Regions from separate parts of the Streptomyces sp. SLBN-8D4 genome, predicted to be linked through region 1. Evidence: riboswitches for the same ligand, from Rfam matches in the RefSeq annotation. Region 1 holds a riboswitch; the other holds the start of a gene.

Region 1 (5,775 bases):
CCTGCGGATCGGGAAGGTAGGTGTCCAGGAGCGTCAGATAGAACTGGACGTGCACGGCCTCCTCGAAGAGCTGCCTGCTCAGGTACAGGCGGGCCTCGGGGGAGTTGATGTGCTTGTAGAGGGTCAGCACCAGGTTGTTCGCCACGATCGAGTCGCCTGTGGCGAAGAACGCGACCAGCCGGCCGATCAGGTGCTGCTCGGCGGGGCTGAGCTTCGCGAGGTCGGTGACGTCCGAGTGGAGGTCGACCTCCTCGACGGTCCAGGTGTTCTTGATGGCGTCCCGGTAGCGCTCGTAGAAGTCCGGGTAGCGCATCGGGCGGAGGGTCAGCTCGAAGCCCGGGTCTAGAAGGTTCTTGGCAGCCATGTCAGTCGGCGCGAAGCGCTGTCCTTCAGGGGCGGTGGTCGGGCGACGGGTGGGCATTACTGGCAGGCCTCGCAGGACTCGGGGTTTTCCAGGGAGCAGGCGACGGCGTCTTCCGGGGCCGTCGGCTGGACGGGAACCGTCGCCTGAGCCGCGCGGGCGATACGGGTCGCCGGGCGCGAGCGCAGGTAGTACGTCGTCTTCAGCCCGGACTTCCAGGCGTACGCGTACATCGAGGAGAGCTTGCCGATCGTCGGCGTCTCCAGGAAGAGGTTCAGGGACTGGGACTGGTCGAGGAACGGGGTCCGCGCCGCCGCCATGTCGATCAGACCGCGCTGCGGGATCTCCCACGCCGTGCGGTACAACGCCCGTACGTCCTCCGGGATCCACGCGAAGCCCTGCACCGAGCCGTTCGCGTCCCGCAGCGCCTCACGGGTGCGGGCGTCCCAGACGCCGAGCTTCTTCAACTCGGCCACCAGGTAAGAGTTGACCTGGAGGAACTCGCCGGACAGCGTCTCGCGCTTGAAGAGGTTGGAGACCTGCGGCTCGATGCACTCGTACACGCCGGCGATCGAGGCGATGGTGGCGGTGGGCGCGATGGCGAGCAGGAGGCTGTTGCGCAGACCCGTGCCGGCCATGCGCTCGCGCAGGGCCGCCCAGCGCTCGGGCCAGGCGAGGTCGGTGGCGTAGTGGTCCGGGTGCAGCACACCCTGTGCCGTACGCGTCTTCTCCCAGGCCGGCAGCGGACCGCTGCGCTCGGCGAGGTCGGCGGAGGCCTCGTAGGCGGCGAGCATGATGCGCTCGGCGATCCGCGTGGACAGCGCCTTGGCCTCGGGGGAGTCGAAGGGCAGGCGCAGCTTGAAGAAGACGTCCTGGAGGCCCATCGCGCCGAGGCCGACGGGACGCCACTTGGCGTTGGACCGCCCGGCCTGCTCGGTCGGGTAGAAGTTGATGTCGACGACCCGGTCGAGGAAGGTGACGGCGGTGCGGACGGTGGCGTCCAGCCGCTCCCAGTCGATGTCGCCGCTCGTCGTGTCGACGAACGCGCCGAGGTTCACGGACCCCAGGTTGCAGACCGCCGTCTCCCCGTCGTCCGTGACCTCCAGGATCTCCGTGCAGAGGTTGGAGGAGTGCACGGTGTGGCCGGGCAGCGCCGTCTGGTTGGCCGTGCGGTTGGCGGCGTCCTTGAAGGTCATCCAGCCGTTGCCGGTCTGCGCGAGGGTGCGCATCATGCGCCCGTAGAGGTCACGGGCCGGGATGGTCCTGCGCGCGAGACCCGCCGCCTCGGCCTTGCGGTAGGCCGCGTCGAACTCCTCGCCCCACAGGTCGACCAGCTCGGGCACGTCGGCGGGCGAGAAGAGGGACCACTCGGCGTCCGCGTTCACCCGGCGCATGAACTCGTCCGGGATCCAGTGCGCGAGGTTCAGGTTGTGCGTACGGCGGGCGTCCTCACCGGTGTTGTCCCTGAGCTCCAGGAACTCCTCGATGTCCGAGTGCCAGGTCTCCAGATAGACCGCGGCCGCGCCCTTGCGCCGGCCACCCTGGTTCACGGCGGCGACCGAGGCGTCGAGGGTCTTCAGGAACGGGACGATGCCGTTGGAGTGCCCGTTGGTGCCGCGGATCAGCGAACCGCGGCTGCGGATACGGGAGTACGAGATGCCGATGCCGCCGGCATGCTTCGAGAGGTTGGCGACCTGGTGGTAGCGGTCGTAGATGGAGTCGAGCTCGTCCTTCGGGGAGTCGAGGAGGTAGCAGGACGACATCTGGGGGTGCCGGGTGCCGGAGTTGAAGAGGGTGGGGGAGGAGGGGAGGTAGTCGAGGCGGCTCATGAGCCGGTAGAGCGCGGCGACTTCGTCCAGGGCGTGGACGCCCGTTTTTGAATTGACCACAGTGTCCTCGGCGAGGCCGGACGCCACCCGGAGCATGAAGTGCTGGGGCGTCTCGATGACCTTGCGGGTGATCGGGTGGCGCAGGAGGTAGCGGCTGTACAGGGTGCGCAGCCCGAAGTAGCCGAAGCGGTCGTCGGCCTCGGTGTCGACCAGTGCGTCGAGCCGCTCGGCGTGGACCCGCACGAACTCGGCGGTCCGGTCGGCGATGAGGCCCTCGCGGTGGCCGACGGCGACCGACCCGGTGAACGAGGTGACGCCCTGTGAGGCGGCCTCGGCGGCGATGGAGACGGTCAGCAGCCGGGCGGCCAGCCTGCTGTAGGCGGGGTCCTCGGAGATGAGGCCGGCCGCCGCCTCGGTGGCCAGCTCGCGCAACTCCGCGATCCTCTCGGCGGAGGCCCCCCGCGCGGACCGGCCGCGCAGCGCGGCGGCGGCGACCCGCCCGGGGTCGGCGTCGGGGAGGTCGGCGGTCAGCGCGGTCAGGGTCCGCAGCAACGCGGTTCCGGGACCGTCCTCGTCCACCGGGGTGGTCGCTGAAGCCGGGTCGGCTGGCGCGATGGTCACGTGGGGCTCTCCCTCGCTGGGCACGGAGGCCTTGCGGAGGGCAGGGGGCAGCACACGAGCGCGCACGGCGTCGCGTCCACCGGCCCATTCCACGAGGCCCGGACGTCATGACACCCGGGCCGGTATGGCACGGGCACGCTGTCGACAGGTCCTCGGACTGACTCTCATGTGCGCTTATGCACGCATGAGTACACCGTTGCGGGACAGTTCCGGATTCGCACCGGATTCCCCTGCGGCGACAGCGAGCATGAGCATACATCTTGTGCCGGGTGGGAGAAGCAGGCCCATATGTTGTGTCGCGGCGACTTCAGAGCGTCAACTTGTACGTGAGAAGCGTGAAGTCGTCGCCGGGTATCGGCTTCCAGTCGCGCTCGGGGACGCGGACGAATCCGAGGCGTTCGTAGATGCGGTGGGCGCTGTGCATCGTGGGCTGGGTGCACAGGACGACGCCTGTGGCCGTGGCGGTCGCGCGGTCGACACAGGCCTGGACGAGGGCTTGTCCCACGCCTCTGCCGCGGGCCGCGTGAGCCACCGCGAGCATGCGGATCTCCGCCTCTCCGGGGCGGGCGAGGTCGGCCAGGGGGCCGCCGGAGGGGACGAAGGTGACTCCGCCGAGGATGTCGTCGTTCTCCGTGGCCACCAGGACGTCAGCGGCGGACGCCCTCTTGGCCACGTCCTTGAGTTCTTCGAAATACCAGTCGCTGTCACCGAACAGGAGAAGCCCGTCCTGGAGGTAGGCCTGGGCGGTGATCTCGCCGAGGCGTTCGTGGTCGGCGGGCACCGCGGGGCGAATCAGGAAGTCCATGCGGGTGAGTGTGCACGACGGGTACGACAACGGGCCGCCGGACGAGAACTCCGACGGCCCGTGCACACCGTGACTAGTGGGTCGTACTCGCGGTGGCCGGCGGGAGTTCCACTTCGACCCCCGGGTCGCCCGCGTCCGCCGTGTAGTCCTCCGGGCTGGTCTCGTCCACGCCGTCGGGGGCCTTCAGCGCCTTCAGTACGAAGGTCAGGACCACCGTGACGACGACGTTGAGCACGAACGCCGTCAGGCCGATGTAGCCGATCTCGCCGATGCCCGGGATCTCCTTCGCCGAGCCACCGAAGTGCTTCTGGGTCGGAGAGGCGACTCCGTACGCGGCGGCCGTGCCGTAGATCATGCCGACCGCCCAGCCTGCGAGCAGGGCCCAGCGGTGGAACCAGCGGGTGAACAGGCCGCCGACCAGGGCCGGGAAGGTCTGCAGGATCCAGATGCCGCCCAGGAGCTGGAAGTTGATGGCCACCGTCTTGTCCATGGTGAGGACGAAGACCAGGGCACCGACCTTCACCAGGAGCGAGACCAGCTTGGAGACCTTGGTCTCCTGCGCCGGCGTCGCGTCCGGCTTGATGAAGTCCTTGTAGATGTTGCGGGTGAAGAGGTTCGCGGCCGCGATCGACATGATGGCCGCAGGGACCAGCGCGCCGATGCCGATCGCCGCGAAGGCCACGCCCGCGAACCAGTCGGGGAACATGTCCTCGAAGAGCTGCGGGATCGCCAACTGAGGGTTGGTGACCTTGACCCCGGCCGCGATCGCCATGAAGCCGAGCAGCGCGAGCAGGCCCAGCATCAGGGAGTACAGCGGCAGGATCGTGGTGTTGCGGCGGATCACCTCACGGCTGCGCGAGGAGAGCGTCGCGGTGATCGAGTGCGGGTACATGAAGAGGGCGAGCGCGGAGCCCAACGCCAGCGTGGCGTAGGTCCATTGGCCCGCCTCCAGCGGAACCAGTCCGCCCGCCTTGGCCGCCGTGTACTTCTCGCTCGCCGCGCCGAAGACATCGTCGAAGCCGCCCAGCTTGATCGGGATGTAGATGATCGCCACCGCGATGACGATGTAGATCAGCGTGTCCTTCACGAACGCGATCAGCGCGGGGGCGCGCAGGCCCGAGGAGTAGGTGTAGGCCGCGAGGACACCGAACGCGATCAGCAGCGGCAGGTCCTTGACGAACCAGTTGGTGTTCTCGCCGCCGCCGACACCCATGACGTCGAGAACCGCCTGGATACCGACCAGTTGGAGCGCGATGTACGGCATGGTCGCGAGGATGCCGGTGACCGCCACCGCCAGCGACAGGCCCTTGGAGCCGAAGCGGCCGCGCACGAAGTCCGAGGTCGTCACGTACCCGTGCTTGTGGGAGACCGACCACAGGCGGGGCAGGAACGTGAAGATGAGCGGGTAGACCAGGATGGTGTACGGCACCGCGAAGAAGCCGGCCGCGCCCGCCGCGTAGATCGCCGCGGGCACCGCGACGAAGGTGTACGCCGTGTAGAGGTCGCCGCCCAGCAGGAACCAGGTGACCCAGGTGCCGAACGACCGGCCCCCCAGGCCCCATTCGTCGAGGCTGTGCTCGTTCTCGGCCTTGCGCCAGCGGGCGGCCAGGAAGCCCAGGACCGTGACGGCCAGGAAGAAGAGGATGAAGACGGTGAGAGCCACGCCGTTGACGCCGTCGTTCACTTGGTACCTCCCCGACGGGCGCGCTGGTCACGCTGCCAGAGCTGGTAGGCGGTCATCGTCAGCGCGGTGGAGATCAGCACCCACAGCATCTGGTACCAGTAGAAGAACGGGATGCCGATGAACGTGGGGTCGGCCTTGGCGTACGAGCCGACCCACAGCATCGCCACGAACGGGGCGAGCAGGCAGAGGGCGATGACCACCCGCATCGGTGTCACCGCCGGTGGTCTCACTTCAGGTGTGTCCGACATTCCGCGGCTCCGTCCCCTCGCTGATCACCTGTAACGCGCAGGCAATGTAGGTCACGGTGTCAGGTGAGCGGAAGACCTCGTCCGCATATCGGTATGTCGATTCTGTGAAGCACCGGCATCAGTACCGGCAGCAGCATCAGCAGCAGCGGAATCCCTGGCGGGGATCTCCTTCCTGACGGTCCGTCCTCATGCGCTCGAACGCCTTCCGCGTCGGCACCGGCGCCCGC
Region 2 (5,775 bases), 4.1 Mb from region 1:
CACCGGCGAGGCCGTAGGTGCCGGGGCGGAGGGCGGCGAGGTCGCGGGTGAGGGCGATGCGGCGCCCGGCCGGGCCGGCCGGCCCGGTCTCGGTGGAGTGGACGGTGAGCCGGGGTTCGCCGGGCAGCGGGCGGCCCGGGGGTGCCTTCAGGCCGGCGTCGCTGGCGATCCGGCCGGCGACGATTCCGGCCGCGGCGGCGGTGAGGGCTGCGGTGACGGCGGCGGCCGTCGCTGTGACAGTGCGCACGCCTTTCAGTGTCGCGGGGGATGGGGGTTGGGGCCAGTGGGGGGGTTCTGGGCGGGTGCGGGTTCGGTGGGGGCGGGCGTTTTTGCGCCCACGCGGCGGAGCCGCATATGGACACAGCCCCGCGCCCCTGGTGCCTGCGGCGCAGCTGCCGCTCCGGTGGGGGCTTGTGTAGCGCCTGCGGTGTGATTTGGGGTCGGGGCCGGGGTGGGGGGTATCCGTCCTCGGTCCGGCGGCTCGGCTGCTTCAGCTGTGCTCGGTAACGGACGCCGGCCGCTGCGGGCGGACACCCCCCACCCCGTCCCCTTGCCGCCGTACGCGTCTACAGGTGCGTCCACCTGTCCCACCCAGGGGCGTGGGGAACTGCGCGACCAGCCACGACGGACCCGCACCCGCCCGACGACATCGCGAGGCACACCCCGTAGGCGCCCCGCCCAAGCCCAGCGCAGCTTCAGGCGCGCTGGCCGTATCCCCGCAACCGCTCCCCCACCTCCGCCAGTTGTTCCTCCGTCAGGAGGTTCGGGGTCAGGTTCGGGACCGCGCGGGCCGTCAGCCAGAGGTGGCACATCCATTCCAGTTGGGCTGTGCGGTCGTAGGCCTGGGCGAGGGTGTTGCCGTAGGTGATCGTGCCGTGGTTCTGGAGGAGGCAGGCGGAGCGGTCGGCGAGGGCTTGGAGCATGTTGTCCGCCAACTCGTCGGTCCCGTAGGTGGCGTAGGGGGCGACACGGACGGGGCCGCCCAGTGCGCTGGTCATGTAGTGGATCGTGGGGAGTTCGGGCACGAGCGTGGAGACGGCCGTGGCGTGCACCGCGTGGGTGTGGACGACCGCGCGGGCGTCGGTGCTGCGGTAGACCGCCAGATGCATGGGCAGTTCGCTCGTCGGCACCAGCGTGCCCAGGATCTGACGGCCCTCCAGGTCGACGCCCGTCACGTCGTCCGGTGCGAGGCGGTCGTAGGGGACGCCCGACGGGGTGACCAGGACTGTGTCCCCGACGCGTACGGAGACGTTGCCGGAGGTGCCGACGACCAGTCCTTCGGTGACCGTCCGGCGGGCCGTGTCGACCAACTCGCCCCAGGCGTCCGCCTCCTCGGCCCGTACGCCCCTCGTTCCGCCCCCGGCAGTCCGTACTTCTTGTTCCTCAGCCATGCCGCGATCCTGCCAGTCGTGGCGTCGGGGGGCGCTGGCCGGAGCTTCATGGGGGCGCGTTTTTCGTATGTGCGCCCCTCTTGTACGGCTTGGCCGGAGATCGACCGTAATTCGGTGATCTTCCAGTACCGTCTGGGCTTTGCCGTGCACGAAGCCATTCCGGGGGGACACATGGCCCGTGATCGCAAGGCCGCCCGTCATCGAACCCGCACCCTGGCCCTGTCCGTGGCCGCGCTCACCGTGGGAGGCATGGCCCTGGCCGGGACGCCCGCCTCGTCGGCGAGTCTGCCCAGGGGGCACGACGTGTCCTCGCATCAGAAGGACGTCGACTGGGGGAAGGCCAGGGCCGAGGGCGCCAGGTTCGTCTACGTCAAGGCGACCGAGTCGACGGCCTACCGCAACCCGCACTTCGACCGGCAGTACGAGGGGGCGCGCGAGGCCGGCATTCTGCGTGGGGCGTACCACTTCGCACTGCCGGACAAGTCGTCGGGCCGGGCGCAGGCCGCGTACTTCGTGCGCAACGGCGGCGCCTGGTCCGCGGACGGCTGGACGCTGCCGCCCGCGCTCGACATCGAATACAACCCGTACGACAAGAAGCACAAGTGCTACCGGATGAGCAAGGCGGAGCTGGTCGGCTGGATCAGGTCGTTCAGCGACGAGGTCAGGCGGCTCACCGGGCGCCGGCCGGTCATCTACACGACCGCCCACTGGTGGAACACGTGCACGGGCGGCAGCGGCGCCTTCGCCTCGGACCACGCGCTGTGGGTGGCCCGCTACCGCTCGGCGGACGCGGGACCGCTGCCCGGCGGATGGTCGTACTGGACGATCTGGCAGTACGACAACAGCGGCAGCCTGCCGGGTGACCAGAATCTCTTCAACGGGTCGGCGCGGCAGCTGAAGAGGTTCGCGGCCGGGTCGTAGCCATGGGGCACATGGGACGTACGGGGGCGGCGGGGTTCGGCGAAGCCAAGGGCGAAGATTCCGGTCACTGTGCGGCCCGCCCCAGTTCACCTTCCGTTCATCCAGGTTACCTACGTTCAACATGCCAATGACCTCGAACGATTGCCTGGGTAAATGGAAAACTTCTCGCTGATCCTCGCGATTGTGGTTGTCACCGCACTCGCGTTCGATTTCACGAACGGTTTTCACGACACCGCCAACGCGATGGCCACCACCATCTCGACCGGTGCACTCAAGCCCAAGGTCGCGGTGGCCATGTCCGCCGTGCTGAACCTTGTGGGCGCCTTCCTCTCGGTGGAGGTCGCCAACACGATCTCCAAGGGTCTCGTCGACGAGACCGGCATCCGTCCCGAGGTCATCTTCGCCGCCCTGGTCGGCGCGATCCTCTGGAACCTGCTGACCTGGCTGGTGGGACTGCCCTCCAGCTCCTCGCACGCCCTCATGGGCGGTCTGATCGGCGCCACCATCGCCTCGGCGGGCATGGGCGCGGTGCACGGCGACGCGCTCGTCACCAAGGTCCTGATCCCGGCGATCGCGGCACCGATCGTCGCGGGCGTCGCCGCCATGCTGGCCACCCGGCTCTCCTACTCGCTGGGCAAGAAGGCCGACGGCAAGGCCGCCGCGAAGGGCTACCGCACCGGCCAGATCGCCTCGGCCGGACTGGTCTCGCTGGCCCACGGCACCAACGACGCGCAGAAGACGATGGGCATCATCACCCTCGCCCTGGTCGCCGGCGGCGCCGTCGCCCCCGACTCCGACCCGCCCACCTGGGTCATCCTCTCCGCGGGACTCGCCATCGCGCTCGGCACCTACCTGGGCGGCTGGCGCATCATCCGCACCATGGGCAAGGGCCTGACCGACCTTCAGCCGCAGCAGGGCTTCGCCGCCCAGACCAGCGCGGCCACGGTCATCCTGGCCTCGTCCCACCTCGGCTTCTCCCTGTCCACCACGCACGCCGTCTCCGGTTCGGTGATGGGCGCGGGCCTCGGCCGCAAGGGCGGGGTCGTCCGCTGGTCGACGGCCACCCGCATGCTCGTCGCCTGGGGCCTGACGCTCCCGGCGGCGGCCCTGGTGGGCGCCCTGGCCGAGTCGGTCACGGACCTCGGCGACTGGGGTACGGCGGTCGTGGCGGTCTTCCTCGTCGCCTCCAGCGCGGCGATCTGGAAGATCTCGCGGCGCGAGGTCGTGGACGCGTCGAACGTCAACGAGACCGACGAGCCGGCCGGCGTGGTGACCACGGCGATCGCAGCCGTGACCCCGCCGCCCACGGGCACAGTGACCGAGGACCTCACCGCCACGATTCCGGCCCCGCCCGTCACGACGGAACCGGCCGCCCCGCCGGCCGCCGTCTGAGCCCGCAGCACTAAGGAAGCAGCCTCACCATGAAGATCGACTGGGAAGCACTCGGCTCCGTCTTCGGCGTCAGCCTCGTCGTCACCGTGGGCCTCGTGGCCCTGTTCACCCTCGGCATCATGGGCCTGTCCCGTCAGGAACGGGCCACGGCCCAGGGCGACTCGGCCGCTCTCGCGGTCACCGGCGCCTACGCCTGCTTCGCGGCGTGCGCGGCTGCGGTGGCGTACGGGATCTATCTGATCGTGGCCTGACGGCACTCCCGTCACTCGACGGCCGGGCGGGCACGGAACTGCAGGTTCCGTGCCCGCCCGGCCGTCTTCCATGACCGGCGGTGTGGGGTTCTGCACACTCCCCCGCCGCAGGTCAACAGCAAGTTGACGGGTCTCGAAGGCCCGTGGTGGACTGCCGGAGCCATATACGGCGGCAGGAGAGGAAGCCGGTGCGAATCCGGCGCGGTCCCGCCACTGTCACCGGGGTAGACACCCCCGGGAGCCAGGAACTCTCGCCGCCGGACTCGTCGAACCAGGGCGCGGACACCCTGAGTGAGGACATGACGCGATGCTCGCCTGCCGATCCACCAGCGCTACCAGGCACTTGAACGACCCCGCGATCGGCTGACCCGATGCGTGCCGATCGCGTTTTCGCGTACGGCGCCGCCGCCGGTCTGATCGGTGACCTTCTGTTCGGTGACCCACGTCGTGGGCACCCGGTCGCCGCGTTCGGGCGGGCCGCCGGTGCCGTGGAGCGGGTGCTGTGGCGGGACCACCGCGGGTGGGGCGTGCTGCACACCGCCGTGTGCGTGGGGGGTTCCCTGGGGCTCGGGGCCGTCGCGGAGCATGTCGTACGTCCGTCCCGTACCGCTTCCGTCGCGCTCACCGCGGCCGCCACCTGGGCCGTCGTGGGCGGGACTTCACTCGCGCGGGAGGCCCGGGTCATCGGGCGGGCGCTGGAGGCCGGGGACGTCGAGGCGGCCCGGGACCGGCTGCCTCATCTGTGTGGGCGCGACCCGCAGGCTCTCGATGCTGACGGGATCGCCCGGGCCGTGGTGGAGTCCGTCGCCGAGAACACCTCCGACGCCGTCGTGGGGGCGCTCGTGTGGGGTGCCGTCGGCGGGGTGCCGGGGCTGCTCGGGTTCCGGGCCGTGAACACGCTCGACGCCATGGTGGGGCACAAGTCGCCCCGGTACAGGCGTTTCGGGTGGGCTTCGGCCCGGCTCGACGACCTCGCCGGGTGGCCGGGGGCGCGGCTGACCGCCGTACTGGCCGCCCTGGCCGGTGACCGTCCCCGGGGTGCCGTGCGGGCCTGGCGGGAGGACGCGCACCGGCATCCGAGTCCCAACGCCGGGCCCGTGGAGGCCTCGTTCGCGGGGGCGCTGGGGGTCCGGCTCGGGGGGACCCTGTCGTACGCGGGGCGGGTCGAGCACCGGCCGGTGCTGCATCAGGAGGGGCGCGCCGTCGCCACCCGCGACATCGAGCGCGCGGTACGGCTGTCGCGGCGCGTCGGACTGCTCGCGCTCGGCGTCGGTGTCGCCGCGCGGGCCTTCGTGAAGGGGCGTACGGCATGAGTGGCGGGGGTCTTCTGGTCGCCGGCACCACCTCCGACGCCGGCAAGAGTGTCGTCACCGCCGGGATCTGCCGGTGGCTGGTGCGGCAGGGGGTGAAGGTCGCGCCGTTCAAGGCGCAGAACATGTCCCTCAACTCGTTCGTGACGAAGGAGGGCGCGGAGATCGGGCGGGCGCAGGCCATGCAGGCGCAGGCCTGCCGGGTCGAGCCGACCGCGCAGATGAATCCCGTGCTGCTCAAGCCCGGTGGCGAACAGAGCAGCCAGGTCGTGCTGCTCGGGAAGCCTGTGGGCGAGCTGAGTGCTCGTGGGTATCACGGGGGGCGGCAGCAGCAGTTGCTCGGGACCGTGCTCGACTGTCTCGCCGAGTTGCGGGGCACGTATGACGCGGTGATCTGTGAGGGGGCCGGCAGCCCGGCCGAGATCAACCTGCGGCGGACCGACATCGTCAACATGGGCATCGCCCGCAATGCCCGCATTCCGGTGCTTGTCGTCGGTGACATCGACCGCG

What was found. A riboswitch is a leader RNA that binds a small molecule or an ion and turns the genes downstream of it on or off. The one in region 1 is predicted to bind cobalamin.
Region 2: it holds a riboswitch for cobalamin, as region 1 does, so the genes downstream of both, RKD20_RS34110 (cobalamin biosynthesis protein) here and RKD20_RS15130 (ribonucleoside-diphosphate reductase subunit alpha) in region 1, are expected to answer to the same signal.

Annotation. Positions count from the first base shown of each region.
Region 1 is NZ_JBMGQC010000001.1:3,427,297-3,433,071, reverse strand. It holds gene RKD20_RS15135 (ribonucleotide-diphosphate reductase subunit beta) at 1-364, opposite strand, end outside; gene RKD20_RS15130 (ribonucleoside-diphosphate reductase subunit alpha) at 421-2,811, opposite strand; cobalamin riboswitch at 2,938-3,066, opposite strand; gene RKD20_RS15125 (GNAT family N-acetyltransferase) at 3,119-3,616, opposite strand; gene mctP (monocarboxylate uptake permease MctP) at 3,690-5,300, opposite strand; gene RKD20_RS15115 (DUF3311 domain-containing protein) at 5,297-5,548, opposite strand; partial or broken gene RKD20_RS15110 (YbdD/YjiX family protein) at 5,685-5,775, opposite strand, start outside.
Region 2 is NZ_JBMGQC010000001.1:7,511,000-7,516,774, reverse strand. It holds gene RKD20_RS34135 (alpha/beta hydrolase) at 1-247, opposite strand, end outside; gene RKD20_RS34130 (class II aldolase/adducin family protein) at 696-1,391, opposite strand; gene RKD20_RS34125 (lysozyme) at 1,563-2,312, shown strand; gene RKD20_RS34120 (anion permease) at 2,466-3,704, shown strand; gene RKD20_RS34115 (hypothetical protein) at 3,734-3,955, shown strand; cobalamin riboswitch at 4,086-4,225, shown strand; gene RKD20_RS34110 (cobalamin biosynthesis protein) at 4,327-5,268, shown strand; gene RKD20_RS34105 (cobyric acid synthase) at 5,265-5,775, shown strand, end outside.